Regions from separate parts of the Amycolatopsis sp. SID8362 genome, predicted to be linked through region 1. Evidence: riboswitches for the same ligand, from Rfam matches in the RefSeq annotation. Region 1 holds a riboswitch; the other holds the start of a gene.
The links. A riboswitch is a leader RNA that binds a small molecule or an ion and turns the genes downstream of it on or off. The one in region 1 is predicted to bind thiamine pyrophosphate.

Region 1 (5,423 bases):
GAGCCGGGCACGGCGTCGGGCAGGCAGCGGCGGCAGGCGCGGAAGCCGTTGGCCTGCGCGGCCGCCGACGTCGGGAAGAAGCGGACGTTCTGCGCCTTGGGCGTCGACGCCGGGCACGAGGGGCGGCAGTAGATGCCGGTGGTGCGGACGGCCATGATGAACTGGCCGTCGAAGCGCGAGTCGCGGGCGGTGACCACGCGGTAGCAGCGTTCGACGTCGCGCCAGAGCGCCGGCGGCTCGGTTGTCGTGACCATGGATCCGAGCATGCCAGCAGGTCAGCGCCGTGTCTGGCGGAAATCCGACGCGGCGTTGGGTGCGTGGGGCCGGAGCGGGGGAGACACGTAGACTGCGGGGTCGTGAGCCTCACCCTCGGTATCGTCGGCCTGCCCAACGTCGGCAAGTCCACCCTGTTCAACGCGCTGACCCGCAACGACGTGCTCGCCGCGAACTACCCGTTCGCGACGATCGAGCCGAACGTCGGCGTGGTGCCGCTGCCGGACCCGCGGCTGGACCAGCTGGCCGAGGTGTTCGGCTCGGAGAAGACGGTGCCCGCCGTCGTGTCCTTTGTGGACATCGCGGGCATCGTGAAGGGTGCCTCCGAGGGCGCCGGGCTGGGCAACAAGTTCCTCGCGAACATCCGTGAGGCCAACGCGATCTGCCAGGTCATCCGCGTGTTCGACGACCCCGACGTGGTGCACGTCGACGGCCGCATCGACCCGTCGAGCGACATCGAGACGATCAACACCGAGCTGATCCTCGCCGACCTGCAGACCCTGGACAAGGCGCTGCCGCGGCTGGAGAAGGAAGCGCGGACGAAGAAGGAGAACAAGCCCGCGCTCGACAACGCCCAGAAGGCGAAGGAGATCCTCGACGCCGGGCGCACGCTCTTCCAGGCCCAGAAGGAAGTCGACTTCGACGCGCTGCGCGAGCTGAGCCTGCTGACGACGAAGCCGTTCCTGTACGTCTTCAACGCGGACGAGTCGGTGCTGACCGACGAAGCCCGCCGCGAGGAGCTGACGAAGCTGGTCGCCCCCGCGGACGCCGTGTTCCTCGACGCGAAGGTCGAAGCGGAGCTGCTGGAACTGGACGACGAGGAATCGGTCCGCGAGCTGCTCGAGTCCGTCGGCCAGCCGGAGCCGGGCCTGTACTCCCTGGCCCGCGCGGGCTTCCACACCCTCGGCCTGCAGACGTACCTGACGGCGGGCCCCAAGGAATCCCGCGCCTGGACGATCCCCCAGGGCGCAACGGCCCCCCAGGCCGCGGGCGTAATCCACACGGACTTCGAGCGCGGCTTCATCAAGGCGGAAATCGTGTCGTTCGACGACCTGCTGGAGGCGGGCTCGATGGCGGCCGCCCGAGCAGCGGGCAAGGTCCGCATGGAGGGCAAGGACTACGTGATGGCCGACGGCGACGTGGTGGAGTTCAGGTTCAACGTCTGACCCGCGAACTCACCCCGGCCGAGCGGACGACGCTGGACGTCCTGCTCGCCGGTGACTTCCCCGGCGCGGCCGAACTGCGGGTGCAGGCTGGCACCGCGAAAGTGACCGGGAGCTGCGGTTGCGGATGTCCGACCATCGACCTGGTGGTCGACGCAACCACGCCCAAAGCCGAGATCGCGGAGCGGGTGGCGGTCGAAGCCGATGTGCTGGCCGGCGGACTCATCGTGTTCGTCGACCAGGGCAAGCTGTCGAGGCTCGAGTACTGGACCGTCGAAGGCGAGCCCCCCAGCCGCGTTCCCAGCGCCGGACGAGATCCGTTGAGAACGCCGCCGCTGTGGGGGCCCAAGGCATACAGCGTCGAGAAGGTGTCGAGCACCTGGCCTGTGCAGTGTCTGCGAGGCTGCACGCTCACCTGTGCGAGTGTCAGTTCGTTCAATTGAGCGAACTCGGCCAGCTAGATTCCTTCTTCGTCTGTTGATGTCCGTCGACACTGACTACAGTCGTCGAACTGGGAGGGTATATGGACACGAACGACGAGTCGTATGCGCGCGTTGTAGGTGAGCTTCGAAGGCGGATTCCCGACCTCGCCGAGCAAGTGGATCGTGAAGTCAGGTACGGGCGATCTGTATCTGAAAAAGGCCTGCGCGACGAGGGGCGGTACCAGGAACGGGCCGAGCGGCTCGCCGAGACGAAATTGACGCCGCTACGCACGACCGATGTGGCTGTCGTACCCTATACGGACGATGAGCGACTCGAGTTGATCCGACAAGCGTTGTTGACGCTGGCGGAGTCGATGTATTCGTCGCGTGATTCCGTTCTGCGGGAGCTGCAAGAACTTGGTCTGCAAACAACCATCACGTTCGAGGAACCAGCGGAACAGGACACGACAGTCACGGAGGTCGACCTGAGAGCGGAGGCTGATCGGGCAGCACGGACGCTACGTGAGGTCCGGGCGCTTCTCGATGCCCGGGCGGACTCTGATCGAGGTGCCCCCTGATGACCCGAGCCGATCTGATCACGAACATTGAGAGCGCGATCGGTGCCTTGCAAGCCGCGTATCGGAGTGGCGCGGACGAGTCGGACCTCTACGAAGCTTCGCTGCTGGTGCTGTGCCTGGATGCGGCACGTGCGGCCGGTGGAACGGTTATGCTGACCGACGACGGTCGGTACTCCGTGACGAGCGCTCGGTTCCGGCGAAGCCCGGGCAATCTCTGGAGTTCAGGGTTTACCTACGCACTGGTCACATTTCCGGGCACGCCGAAGGCTCTCGAAGTTCATCTAGGCGTCTTTGTTGCGGCCAGCAAATCCAGAGTGGCGCACGAGTGTGACGTCGCGATTCTTGACCACACCGAAGCTGAACGGAGCCGTCAGGGGGCCGTACACCCTCGCAGTCAGAAACTTGTCGCTGTAATCGAGGCCAAGCACTACAGCACCTCCCCCTCGCTGGGGGTCGGTCGGGCTTTCCTGGGGTTGGCGCAGGAATTGGGACAGGTCAAGTGTTCACTGGTGTTCCCGTCGCGGAGTTCAGCGAGTATCGCCGGATTGGCAGCCAGGCACACGAGTGAAGCCTATAGCGAACTGATGGCAGGCAACGAAGCCGCCCTGAGGCTGCGATCGCGTCTTGACCAGGCCATTCGTAACTGGAAAGACGCGATCTGACCCTGGAAGGCTCTCAGTGTCGTCCGCATGAGCGCAACTGCTGTGGCCTCGATCGAGGCGCCCGTGGCCAGCACCTCGGGCGAGTCGCCGTCGTGCTCGATGGGAACTCGAACAGGGCAGGCCATCGTCTTCGGTTCCCGACCGAAAAGAGTGTCGGACCCGAGGACGCTCCGAGAACGCCGCCGCTCCTAAAGTCAGAGCGGCGGCGTGGACGAACTCAGCCGAGCAGGCCCAGCAGGGCGATGGTGATCAGCACCACCGCGGGGGCGAGGGCGTTGATCCAGGCGCGCTGCGCGGGGGTGAGGACGGCGGTGCTGTTCATGGCGTTTCCTAGGGCCGAAATCGATGCTTCCGCCCTGCTCAGCGCGCTGATCATGCCCTTCGTTAGCGGCTGTGATCGAACTCACGGGCATCCGGGTGACGGCGGCCGCGGGCGGTGAACCAGAGCACGCCGCCGGCTGCTGCCACCATCGTCGCGAATGCTGCCGTGCCCACCACGATCGCCTGGGTCATAACCGTCTCTCCTAGCAAAGTCGTTTACTGGGAGACGTCGAAACTCCCGAAATGTGCACCCAGAGTAACCAGGATCACAGCGACGACAGCACCGAGTCGATCTGCTCCGCCAGGGCGAAGTCCTTCGACGTCAGGCCGCCCGCCGAGTGGGTGCTGAGGCGGAACGTCAGGGTGCGCCAGCGGATGTCGATGTCCGGGTGGTGGTCGGCCTCCTCCGCCAGCACCGCCACGCGGTCCACCACCTCGATCGCCTGGGGGAACGAGGCGAGTTCCACCTCGCGGGAGATCACCGCGCCCGACCTGGTCCAGTTGCTGCCGAGGGCGCGATCGGCCTCGGCGTCGCTCAAGATTTCCGTCATGTCTCCATGGTCGTCCGTCCTGGACTACGCTGCACGGTTGCCACGGGAGTCCGGTCAGCCGGGCTGAGAGGCGGGTCACCCCCGCGACCGTTCGCACCTGACCGGATCATGCCGGCGAAGGGAGGGCTTTCCTCCTCGTCCGGCGAAGTGCAGGAGGGGTAGATGAAACGCAGGGCTGTTCGCGCCGCGACGGCCGTCGCCGTCGTCAGCGTCGTCGCCGCGGGGTGCTCGCTGTCGGATGGCGATGGTGGCACGCAGCAGACGCCCACCGTCACCCTCGTGACGCACGATTCCTTCCTGGCGCCGCAGGAGGTGCTCGACGCCTTCCAGAAGCAGTCGGGCATCAAGATCTCCGTGCTCAAGCAGGGCGACGCCGGATCGCTGACCAACAAGCTCGTGCTCACCAAGGCCAACCCGGTCGGCGACGTCGCGTTCGGCGTCGACTCGACCTTCGCCTCGCGCGCGCTCTCCGAAGGCGTCTTCGAGCCCTACACCAGCCCGGAGGCCGATCGCGGGCCGCAGCGGTACGCCGTCGACCCCGAGCACCGGCTCTCCGCCGTCGACGTCGGGGACGTCTGCGTCAACGTCGACACGAACTACTTCACCACCAAGGGGATCCCGGCGCCCACCAATTACGACGACCTGGCCGACCCGAAGTACAAGGACCTGCTCGTCGCCGAGGACCCGGCCACGGCGTCGCCGGGGCTCGCGTTCCTCCTCGGCACCATCGCGAAGTACGGCGAGGCCGGCTGGAAGGACTACTGGACGAAGCTGAAGGCCAACGGCCTCAAGGTCGTCAGCGGCTGGGAAGAGGCCTACACCAAGGAGTTCTCCGGCTCCTCCGGCAAGGGACCGCGGCCGATCGTCGTCTCGTACGCGTCTTCGCCGGCCGCCGAGGTCGGGGACGACGGGAAGCCGCGCACCAAGGCCCTGCTCGACACCTGCTACCGGCAGGTCGAGTACGCCGGGGTGCTGGCGGGCGGCAAGCAGGCCGACAGCGCGCGCAAGGTCGTCGACTTCCTGCTGTCGCAGCAGTTCCAGGCGACCGTCGCCGCGAACATGTACGTCTACCCGGCGCGCCAGGGCGTCGACCTGCCCGCGGGCTGGGCGCAGGTCGCGCCGCTGCCGCAGAAGCCGCAGACGCTGACACCGGACCAGGTGCAGGCCGGCCGGGAGAAGTGGATCGGCGAATGGCGCACGCTCGTGCAGTAACTCCGCCACCGACCGCCCGCGGGCTCGGCCTGGCACTGCTCGGACTGGCCCCGATCGGGTTCCTGGTGGTGTTCTTCGCCTGGCCCGTGCTGGCGATCGTCGGCCGCGGGTTCGCCGAGGGCGGCCTCGGCGTCGTCCTCGGCGACGCGCGGACCTGGCAGCTGGCCGGGTTCACCGTGGCGAGCGCGGCGGCGTCGACGGTGGTCGCCGTCGTGGCCGGGCTGCCGGTGGCGTTCCTGCT
Region 2 (8,062 bases), on a different contig from region 1:
CCGCTCGAGTACGCGATGACACCGCGTTCGCGCGCGGCGTCGTCGAGTGCGCCGATCGCGTTGAACGCGCCGCGCACCTTGAACGCGCCGATCGGTTGCAGGCTTTCGGGTTTGAGCCACAGGGTGCCGCGGGGATCCCACGTCTGGAGCAGCAGGGGCGTGCGCACGGCGACACCTTCGACGCGCTTCGCGGCGGCCTCGATGTCGGAGATCGTCACCAGTTCCATGTGCCGAGTATGTCAAGAAATCGTTCGGTTGGGAGTGTCTATTGTGGACGGACAGAGTGGTGCTCCTCACGCCGTGGCAACGCGGGGAGTTCCTGGCGCGCCTTAACCGTTGGACAAGGGGAGAAGACGGACTACCGGATCGGGATCATGACGAAGGAGAAGGCGGCGGCTTCCGAAGGAAAGACGGAGGAGAAGCCGGGCTTGCGCATCGCGCAGGTGGCGGCGGCGGCACTCGCGGCGGTGACCGCGGCGCTGCTCGGTTCGACGCTCGGCGTGGCGGGCACGGTCGTCGGCGCCGGCGTGGCGAGCGTGGTGTCGACGGTCGGCGGCGAGCTGTACTTGCGCTCGCTGCAACGCACGCGGGAAGCGGCGCTCAAGGCGCGGCTGCTGGCGACGTCGGGGATCCGGCGGCGCGGCGCCGTCGTGCCGGGGGAAATCCCGATCACCGAACAACCCACGGTGCAGCTGGAGAAGCCGCCCGAGGAGGGGCCGTCGCGGCTGCGGAAACTGCGCTGGCCGTTGATCATCGGCACCAGCGTCGCGGCGTTCGCGGTGGCGATCCTGGCGATCGTCGGCTTCGAGTCGGCGACGGGCACCCAGATCGGCGGCGGCACGGGCAAGAGCATCGGCAAGGTCCTCGGCGGCGGCTCGGGTCACACCGACACCACGCCGTCGACGACACCCGCCACCGGCACGAACGACACCCAGGTGTCCCCGACGGAGCCGACCACGACCCCGTCGGGCACGTCGACGGCCCCGACGACCACGTCGGAGACGCCCACGACGACCCCGAGCACGTCGACGCAGCAGCCGTCGACCTCGGCCCCGGCCACCACCGCGCCCCCGACCAGCCAGGGCGCGGCGACCACGCCGACGCCGTAGGCCCGTCAGGCCAGACGGGCGCGGAGGGCGCGGGCGGCCGCCGTCGGGTCCTCGGCCTCGGTGATCGCGCGGACGACGACGATCCGGGACGCGCCGGCGTCCAGCACCGAAGGCAGCCGGTCGCCGTCGATGCCGCCGATCGCGAACCACGGCCGTTCCGGGGACCGGCCGGCCACCGCGCGCACCAGGTCGAGGCCCGGGGCGTGACGGCCCGGCTTCGTCGGCGTCGGCCAGCACGGGCCGGTGCAGAAGTAGTCCACGCCGGGCTCCGAAGCGGCGGCGAGGGCCTGGTCGAGGGAGTGCGTGGAGCGGCCGATCACGACGTCGTCGCCGAGGATGCGGCGGGCCAGCGGGACCGGGATGTCGTCCTGGCCCAGGTGGAGCACGTCCGCGCCGACCGCGAGCGCCACGTCGGCGCGGTCGTTCACCGACAGCAGCGCCCCGTGGCGCGCGCACGCTTCGGCCAGCACCTCCAGCGCTTTGATCTCGCCGGCGGCTTCCAGCGCGCCGGTCTTGTCGCGCAGCTGGATGACGTCGACGCCGCCGGCCAGCGCCGCGTCGGCGAAGTCGGCGAGGTCGCCGCGGGAAGTGCGGGCGTCCGTGCAGAGGTACAGGCGCGCGGAGTCGAGGCGGGCGCGGATCTTGTCACCGGAAAGGGCGGGCATAGCGGCGACCGTACCCGGCGAGCTAGGGTGGGGTGGTCCGCACGGGAGCCCGAGGCACGGGCTGAGAGGGAGCTGCCGCTCCGACCGTGGAACCTGATCCGGGTCATGCCGGCGCAGGGAGCGTGATTCCATGACGAACCTGGCAGTGGTGGGCGGCGGCGTGATCGGCCTGTCCGCGGCGTGGTGCGCCGCGAAGGCGGGCCACGACGTCACCGTCCACGATCCCGAGCCCGCCCGTGGCGGTGCGTCCTGGCTGGCCGGGGGCATGCTCGCCCCGGTCACCGAGGCCTGGCCCGGCGAAGAAGACGTGCTCAGCCTCGGCGAAGCGTCGCTGAAGCGCTGGCCCGGCTTCGCGAGCGACCTCGAGCAGGAAGGCGTCGACCCCGGCCTCGCCGGGCACGGGACGCTCGTCGTCGCGTTCGACAGCGCCGACGCCGGGCACCTCGACATCCTCGCCGGCTACCTGCACTCCATCGGCCGCGCGGCCGAACGCCTCACCGGCCGGGAGACCAAGCGGCTCGAACCCGGCGTCGGCTCCGTCCGAAGTGGACTCCACGTGCCCGGCGACCTGGCCGTGGACAACCGGAAACTGCTCAACGCGCTGTACGCCGCGTGCGTCAACCACGACGTCCGGTTCGTGCGCGAGCGCGTCGAAACGCCGCCGGACGCCGAAGCCGTCGTGCTCGCCGCGGGGGCGTGGACCGGGCGGCTGCACCCGCAGCTCGCGGGGGCCGTCCGGCCGCTCAAGGGCGAGATCCTGCGGCTGAAACCCCGCCGCGGCTGCCTGCCGCCGCCCGCGCGCACCGTGCGGGCCGTCGTCGAGGGACGGCCGATCTACCTCGTCCCGCGCGGCGACCAGGAGCTCGTTCTCGGCGCCACGCAGTACGAGGCCGGTTTCGACCGGGCCGTCACCGCGCGCGGCGTGCGCGAGCTGCTCGAAGGCGCCGAACGCGTCTTCCCCGCGCTCACCGAGTACGAGCTGGTCGAGACCGCCGCCGGCCTGCGGGCCGCGAGCCGGGACGTGCTGCCCTACATCGGGGTCCTGGACGACGGCGTCTTCGCCGCGACCGGCCACCACCGCAACGGCCTGCTGATGGCCCCCGTGACCGCGGCCGCCGTCGTCGCCTGGCTCGAGGGCGAAGCGCCGCCCGAAGGCGTCGAAGCGGCTTCGCCCGCCCGGCTGCACCAGAAGGAGCACGTGTGATGGAGATCAAGCTCAACGGCGAGTGGACCGAATTCCCGGACGACGCGACCGTCGCCGACGTCCTCGAGCACACCGGCGGGCCGCGGCCGGGGATCGCCGTCGCGGTCGACGGCGTCGTCGTCCGCCGCGCCGACTGGACGGCCACCCCCGTGCCCAAGGGCGCGGGCGTCGACGTGCTCACCGCAGTCCAGGGAGGCTGAAGTGGACGAAGAACCGCTGGTCATCGGCACCACCAAGCTGACGTCGCGGCTGATCATCGGCACCGGCGGCGCGGCCAACCTCGCCGTGCTCGAACGCGCGCTGGTCGCCTCCGGCACGGAGCTGACCACCGTCGCCATGCGGCGCGCCGACGCCGAGGGCGGCTCCGGCGTCCTCGAGCTCCTGAAGCGGCTCGGTATCGAGCTGCTGCCGAACACCGCGGGCTGCCGCACGGCCGCCGAAGCCGTGCTCACCGCGCAACTCGCCCGGGAAGCACTGGAAACCGACCTGATCAAGCTCGAGGTGCACGCCGACGACCGGACGCTGCTCCCGGACCCGATCGAGACCCTCGACGCGGCCGAACGGCTGGCGGCCGACGGGTTCACCGTGTTCGCCTACACGAACGACGACCCGGTGCTCGCGCTGCGCCTGGAGGAGGCGGGCTGCGCCGCGGTGATGCCACTGGGCGCGCCGATCGGCACCGGCCTCGGCATCCGGAATCCGCACAACATCGAACTGATCGTTTCGCGGGCGGGTGTCCCGGTGATCCTGGACGCCGGAATCGGCACGGCGTCCGACGCGACGCTGGCGATGGAGCTCGGCTGCGACGCCGTCCTGCTGTCCACCGCCGTCACCCGAGCGGCCGATCCAGAGCGGATGGCTTCGGCGATGCGTTCGGCCGTCAAGGCTGGTCACCTGGCTCGCGGCGCCGGCCGGGTGCCGCAGCGCTTCTGGGCGAAAGCTTCGAGTCCACCCCGGTGAACCGGAGTGCCTTCACGCCGAACGCGCACCTCGAACCCGTAAGGTGGACGGCACTTTCCGGCGCACCGGCGGCGGGGCAGGGCAGAAGGAGCCAGCCGTGACGAGCACATCGGTCCAGGACGTCTCGGGCAGGTTGTACCTGGCTGTCGGAAGGTTGTCCCGGTCACTGCGCCAGGCCGGTGTGCCGGGTCCGGGCCACGGCGCCATCTCGGCGCTGGCGACGCTGGTGAACTCCGGCCAGCTCCGCCTCGGCGACCTCGCGGCCAAGGAGGGCGTCGCCGCGGCGACGATGTCGCGGATCATCGCGTCCCTGGTCGAGGCCGGCTACGTCAGCCGCGAGTCCGACCCGGTCGACCGCCGGGCCTGGCTGGCGAAGGCGACCGAGGAGGGCGAGCGGCTCGTCTCCGGCGTCCGGTCGACCCGGGTGCAGGAGCTGAACCGCCGCCTCGACCGCCTCACGCCCGAACACCGCGAAGCCCTGACGGCGGCCATCCCGGCGCTCGAGGCCCTGATCGCGGACGACTGAGCTAGTCCGCGAGCCGGCGCGTGATCCGGTCGAACAGCTCCGTCAGCGGCTCGCCGACGTCGCGGCCGAACTCGGTCAGCCCGTAGGTGACCTGAGGCGGCGTCGTGGGCTCGACCCGCCGCCAGACCAGGCCGTCCGCCACCAGCGCGCGCAGGGACTGCGCGAGCATCTTCTCGCTGATGCCCTGGATGCTTTCCCGCAGCTCGAAGAACCTGAGATCGCTGCGCCGCAAGCAGATCAGCACCCAGATGCCCCACCGGCTGGTGACGTGGTCGACGACGTCCCGCGCGGCGCAGTCGGTGTGAAACACCTCATAGCGGGCCTCGGTGCCGGTCGGGGTGAGCTGCGAGCCTCCGGTCATGTCCTGAGCTTACCGAAAGGTATGTACTTACCAGGAGTAAGCCCAGGCTCCTACCGTCCCGATCACCAGGTAAAACGGACGAAGGAGCAGTTCATGATCGTGGTGACCGGGGCGACCGGGAACATCGGCCGGCCGCTGACGCGGGTGCTGGCCGAGGCGGGGCAGCAGGTGACGGCGGTGTCGCGGCACACCGCGGCGGTGCCGGACGGCGTCGAGCACGTGGTGGCGGACCTGGCGGACCCCGCGGGCCTCGAACCCGTGCTGGCCGGCGCGAAGGCGTTGTTCCTGCTGCTGTCCGGCGACCTGCACGCCGTGGGGGCGAATCCCGCCGACGTCGTCGAGCGGGCCGCACGCGCCGGGGTCGGCCGGATCGTCCTGCTGTCCACGCTCGGCGTGGTGACCCGGCCGTTCGGCACGACGCGGGTCGCGATGCGCGAGCTGGAAGACGCGGTGCGGGCGTCCGGCGCCGACTGGGCGATCCTGCGGCCCGGCGGCTTCGCGTCGAACGCGCTGTGGTGGGCCGAAAGCGTCCGCACGCAGCGCGTCGTCGCCGCGCCCTTCGGCGACACCGGCGTGCCGGTGATCGACCCGGCGGACATCGCCGACGTCGCCGCGGCCTGTCTGGTGGACGACCGGCACACCGGCGGCGTCTACGAGCTGACCGGACCGGCGGTGATCACGCCCCGGGAGCAGGCGGCGGCCATCGCCGCCGCGCTGGGCTCGCCGGTGCGGTTCCACGAACAGACCCGCGAGGAGGCCAAGGCGGCCATGACCCGGAGCATGCCCGGCGAGCTCGCCGACGACACGCTGGACATCCTCGGCTCGCCCAGCCCGGCCGAGGTGCGTGTCAGCCCCGACGTCGAGCGGGTCCTCGGCCGGCCGGCGCGCACCTTCGCCGACTGGGCCGCGCGCAACGTCGCCGCGTTCCGCTAAGCGGCTGTCCGCCGCAGCTCGGCGAGCTCCGCGCGCAGGGCACGGAGCTCGTCGAGGATCTCCTGGTTCGCGGCCGCCTGGGTTTCGGCCTGCTTCGCCTCTTCCTCGCGGATGTCCTGGCGCAGCTCGTCTTCCATGCCGCTGACCACGACGGCGATGAAGAGGTTCAGCACCGCGAAGCTGGACACCAGGATGTAGACGACGAAGAAGATCCAGGCCATCGGCGCCTGTTCCATGATCGTCTTCGCGATGTCCGGCCAAGCCTCGCCGGTCATCACCTGGAACAGCGTGAACAGCGACGTGCCGAGGTCGCCGAAGTCGCCAGGGTCGATGGCGCCGAACAGCTTCGTCGCCATCACCCCGGCCACGAAGATGATCAGCGCGAGCAGGGCGGCGATCGAAGCCATGCCGGGGATCGCGGCGAGCAGCCCGGAGACGACCTTCCGCATCGACGGCACCACCGAGATCAGCCGCAGCACCCGCAGCACGCGCAGCGACCGCAGCACCGCGAACGGCCCGGTCGCCGGGATCACCGCGATGCCGACCACCAGCAGGTCGAAGATGTTCCAGTTGTCACGGAAGAAACGGCCGCGGTAGGCGTAGAACTTCGCCAGCAACTCGGTGACGAAGATGCCCAGCGCGATGTGGTCGAGCGCGTGCAGGAGGCCGGCGTACCCGGCCATGATCGACGTCGAGGTCTCCATGCCGAGCGTGACCGCGTTGAACACGATCACGGCGATGATGAAGTTCTGGAACCGGCGGTCTTCGAGGACCTTCGCCGCCCGCTCGCGTCCGGTCAAGGCCGCCCCCTGCGTGAGTCAAGGATCAGTAAACGCAGGGATGGTAACCGGACGCGTGCTCAGCGTTCCTCGGGAGCCAGCCGCCAGAAGGCCGAGACCGGGCCGACCTTCGCGCCCATCGGGTAGGCGTGCTCGACCGCCTGCGAGACGAACCACTTGCCGTAGCGGGCCGCCTCGACCACGGACATGCCCTTGGCCAGACCCGCCGTCAGCGCCGACGCCATCGTGTCGCCCGCGCCGTGCGTGTGCGGCGTCGAGTAGCGCTTGCCCGGCAGTTCCACGAACGTCGAGCCGTCGAACAGCAGGTCCACGCACTCCGGGTCGGACTGCAGGTGGCCGCTCTTGACCAGGACGTACCGCGGGCCCATCCGGTGCAGCACCACGGCCGCGGTGTGCATGCCTTCGCGGTCGGTCACCGTCATCCCGGTCAGCAGCCGGACTTCGTCGAGGTTCGGGGTCAGCACCGTCGCGCGCGGGAGGAGTTCGTCGCGCAGCGCGTGCAGGCCGGCGTCGTCGAACAGCGGGTGGCCGTGCATCGACGCCGCGACCGGGTCGACGACGAACGGGATGTCGGCGTCCCGGCCGATCCCCGCCTGGTCGCACGCGGCCGCCACCGCGTGGATGATCTCCGCCGACGCCAGCATGCCCGTCTTCGCCGCGCCGACGCCCATGTCCGCGGCCACGGCCTCGATCTGCCCCGCGACGATGTGCGGAGGCAGGTCGGCGCGGTCGTGCACGCCGAGGGTGTTCTGGACGGTGACGGCGGTGACCGCGACCAGGCCGTGCACGCCGCAGGTCAGGAACGTGCGCAGGTCCGCCTGCAGCCCGGCGGCGCCGCCGGAGTCCGACCCGGCGATGGTCAAAGCGGTCGGCAGGCTCGTCGTCATGGTGGTTTCCCGACTTCTGGTCTAGGCCAATCAGCCTCTTTTGCTTCATCAACAGTCAACCACGGTGAGACATTGTGAACGTTACTCACGTTCGAAGGAGCCTGGATGAAGCTCTTCTCGGTGGCGGTCCTCACGGCGGCGCTCGTGCTCTCCGGGGCGACGGCCGCGAACGCGGACAGCCCGAAGCTCTCGCACGTCACGACGGTCGGCGTGCACAACACGTACGACCCGGCGGCCTACGGCTACCTGGCCCAGGCGCTCGACGCCGGCTCGTCGCTGATCGAGCTGGACGTCTGGCCGGACTTCTTCACCCACGAGTGGAAGGTCAGCCACTCGAACCCGCTGGGGAACAACAACAACTGCGTCGCGGCGACCTCGGCGTCGCAGCTCTACAGCGGCGGCACGAACAAGAACCTCGAGTACTGCCTCGACGACATCCGGATCTGGCTCGCCGCCCACCCCGGGCACACGCCGATCACGCTCAAGCTCGAAATGAAGACCGGTTTCTCGGACAACACCGGTATGGGCCCGGACGAACTGGACGCCACCTTCCGTTCGCACCTCGGCAGCGTCGCCTTCCGCCCGGCAGAGCTGCTCGGCGGCTACGGCACGCTCGA

Region 2: linked by a shared signal. The riboswitch ahead of thiO (glycine oxidase ThiO) and the one ahead of G3I65_RS55565 (thiamine ABC transporter substrate binding subunit) in region 1 are both predicted to bind thiamine pyrophosphate.

What each region holds. Positions count from the first base shown of each region.
Region 1 covers NZ_JAAGNB010001825.1:4-5,426, reverse strand. The annotation lists partial or broken gene G3I65_RS55595 (bifunctional transcriptional activator/DNA repair enzyme AdaA) at 1-254, opposite strand, end outside; gene ychF (redox-regulated ATPase YchF) at 357-1,439, shown strand; gene G3I65_RS58135 (hypothetical protein) at 1,583-1,879, shown strand; gene G3I65_RS55580 (hypothetical protein) at 1,960-2,436, shown strand; gene G3I65_RS55575 (hypothetical protein) at 2,436-3,098, shown strand; gene G3I65_RS58560 (hypothetical protein) at 3,483-3,611, opposite strand; gene G3I65_RS55570 (4a-hydroxytetrahydrobiopterin dehydratase) at 3,686-3,970, opposite strand; TPP riboswitch at 4,003-4,111, shown strand; gene G3I65_RS55565 (thiamine ABC transporter substrate binding subunit) at 4,133-5,182, shown strand; partial or broken gene G3I65_RS55560 (iron ABC transporter permease) at 5,227-5,423, shown strand, end outside.
Region 2 covers NZ_JAAGNB010001214.1:3,903-11,964, reverse strand. The annotation lists partial or broken gene G3I65_RS37530 (threonine/serine dehydratase) at 1-227, opposite strand, end outside; gene G3I65_RS37525 (hypothetical protein) at 375-1,109, shown strand; gene thiE (thiamine phosphate synthase) at 1,115-1,774, opposite strand; TPP riboswitch at 1,806-1,911, shown strand; gene thiO (glycine oxidase ThiO) at 1,905-2,978, shown strand; gene thiS (sulfur carrier protein ThiS) at 2,978-3,178, shown strand; gene G3I65_RS37505 (thiazole synthase) at 3,180-3,938, shown strand; gene G3I65_RS37500 (MarR family winged helix-turn-helix transcriptional regulator) at 4,036-4,464, shown strand; gene G3I65_RS37495 (helix-turn-helix domain-containing protein) at 4,466-4,825, opposite strand; gene G3I65_RS37490 (SDR family oxidoreductase) at 4,919-5,758, shown strand; gene G3I65_RS37485 (ion transporter) at 5,755-6,558, opposite strand; gene thiD (bifunctional hydroxymethylpyrimidine kinase/phosphomethylpyrimidine kinase) at 6,618-7,445, opposite strand; gene G3I65_RS37475 (phosphatidylinositol-specific phospholipase C domain-containing protein) at 7,551-8,062, shown strand, end outside.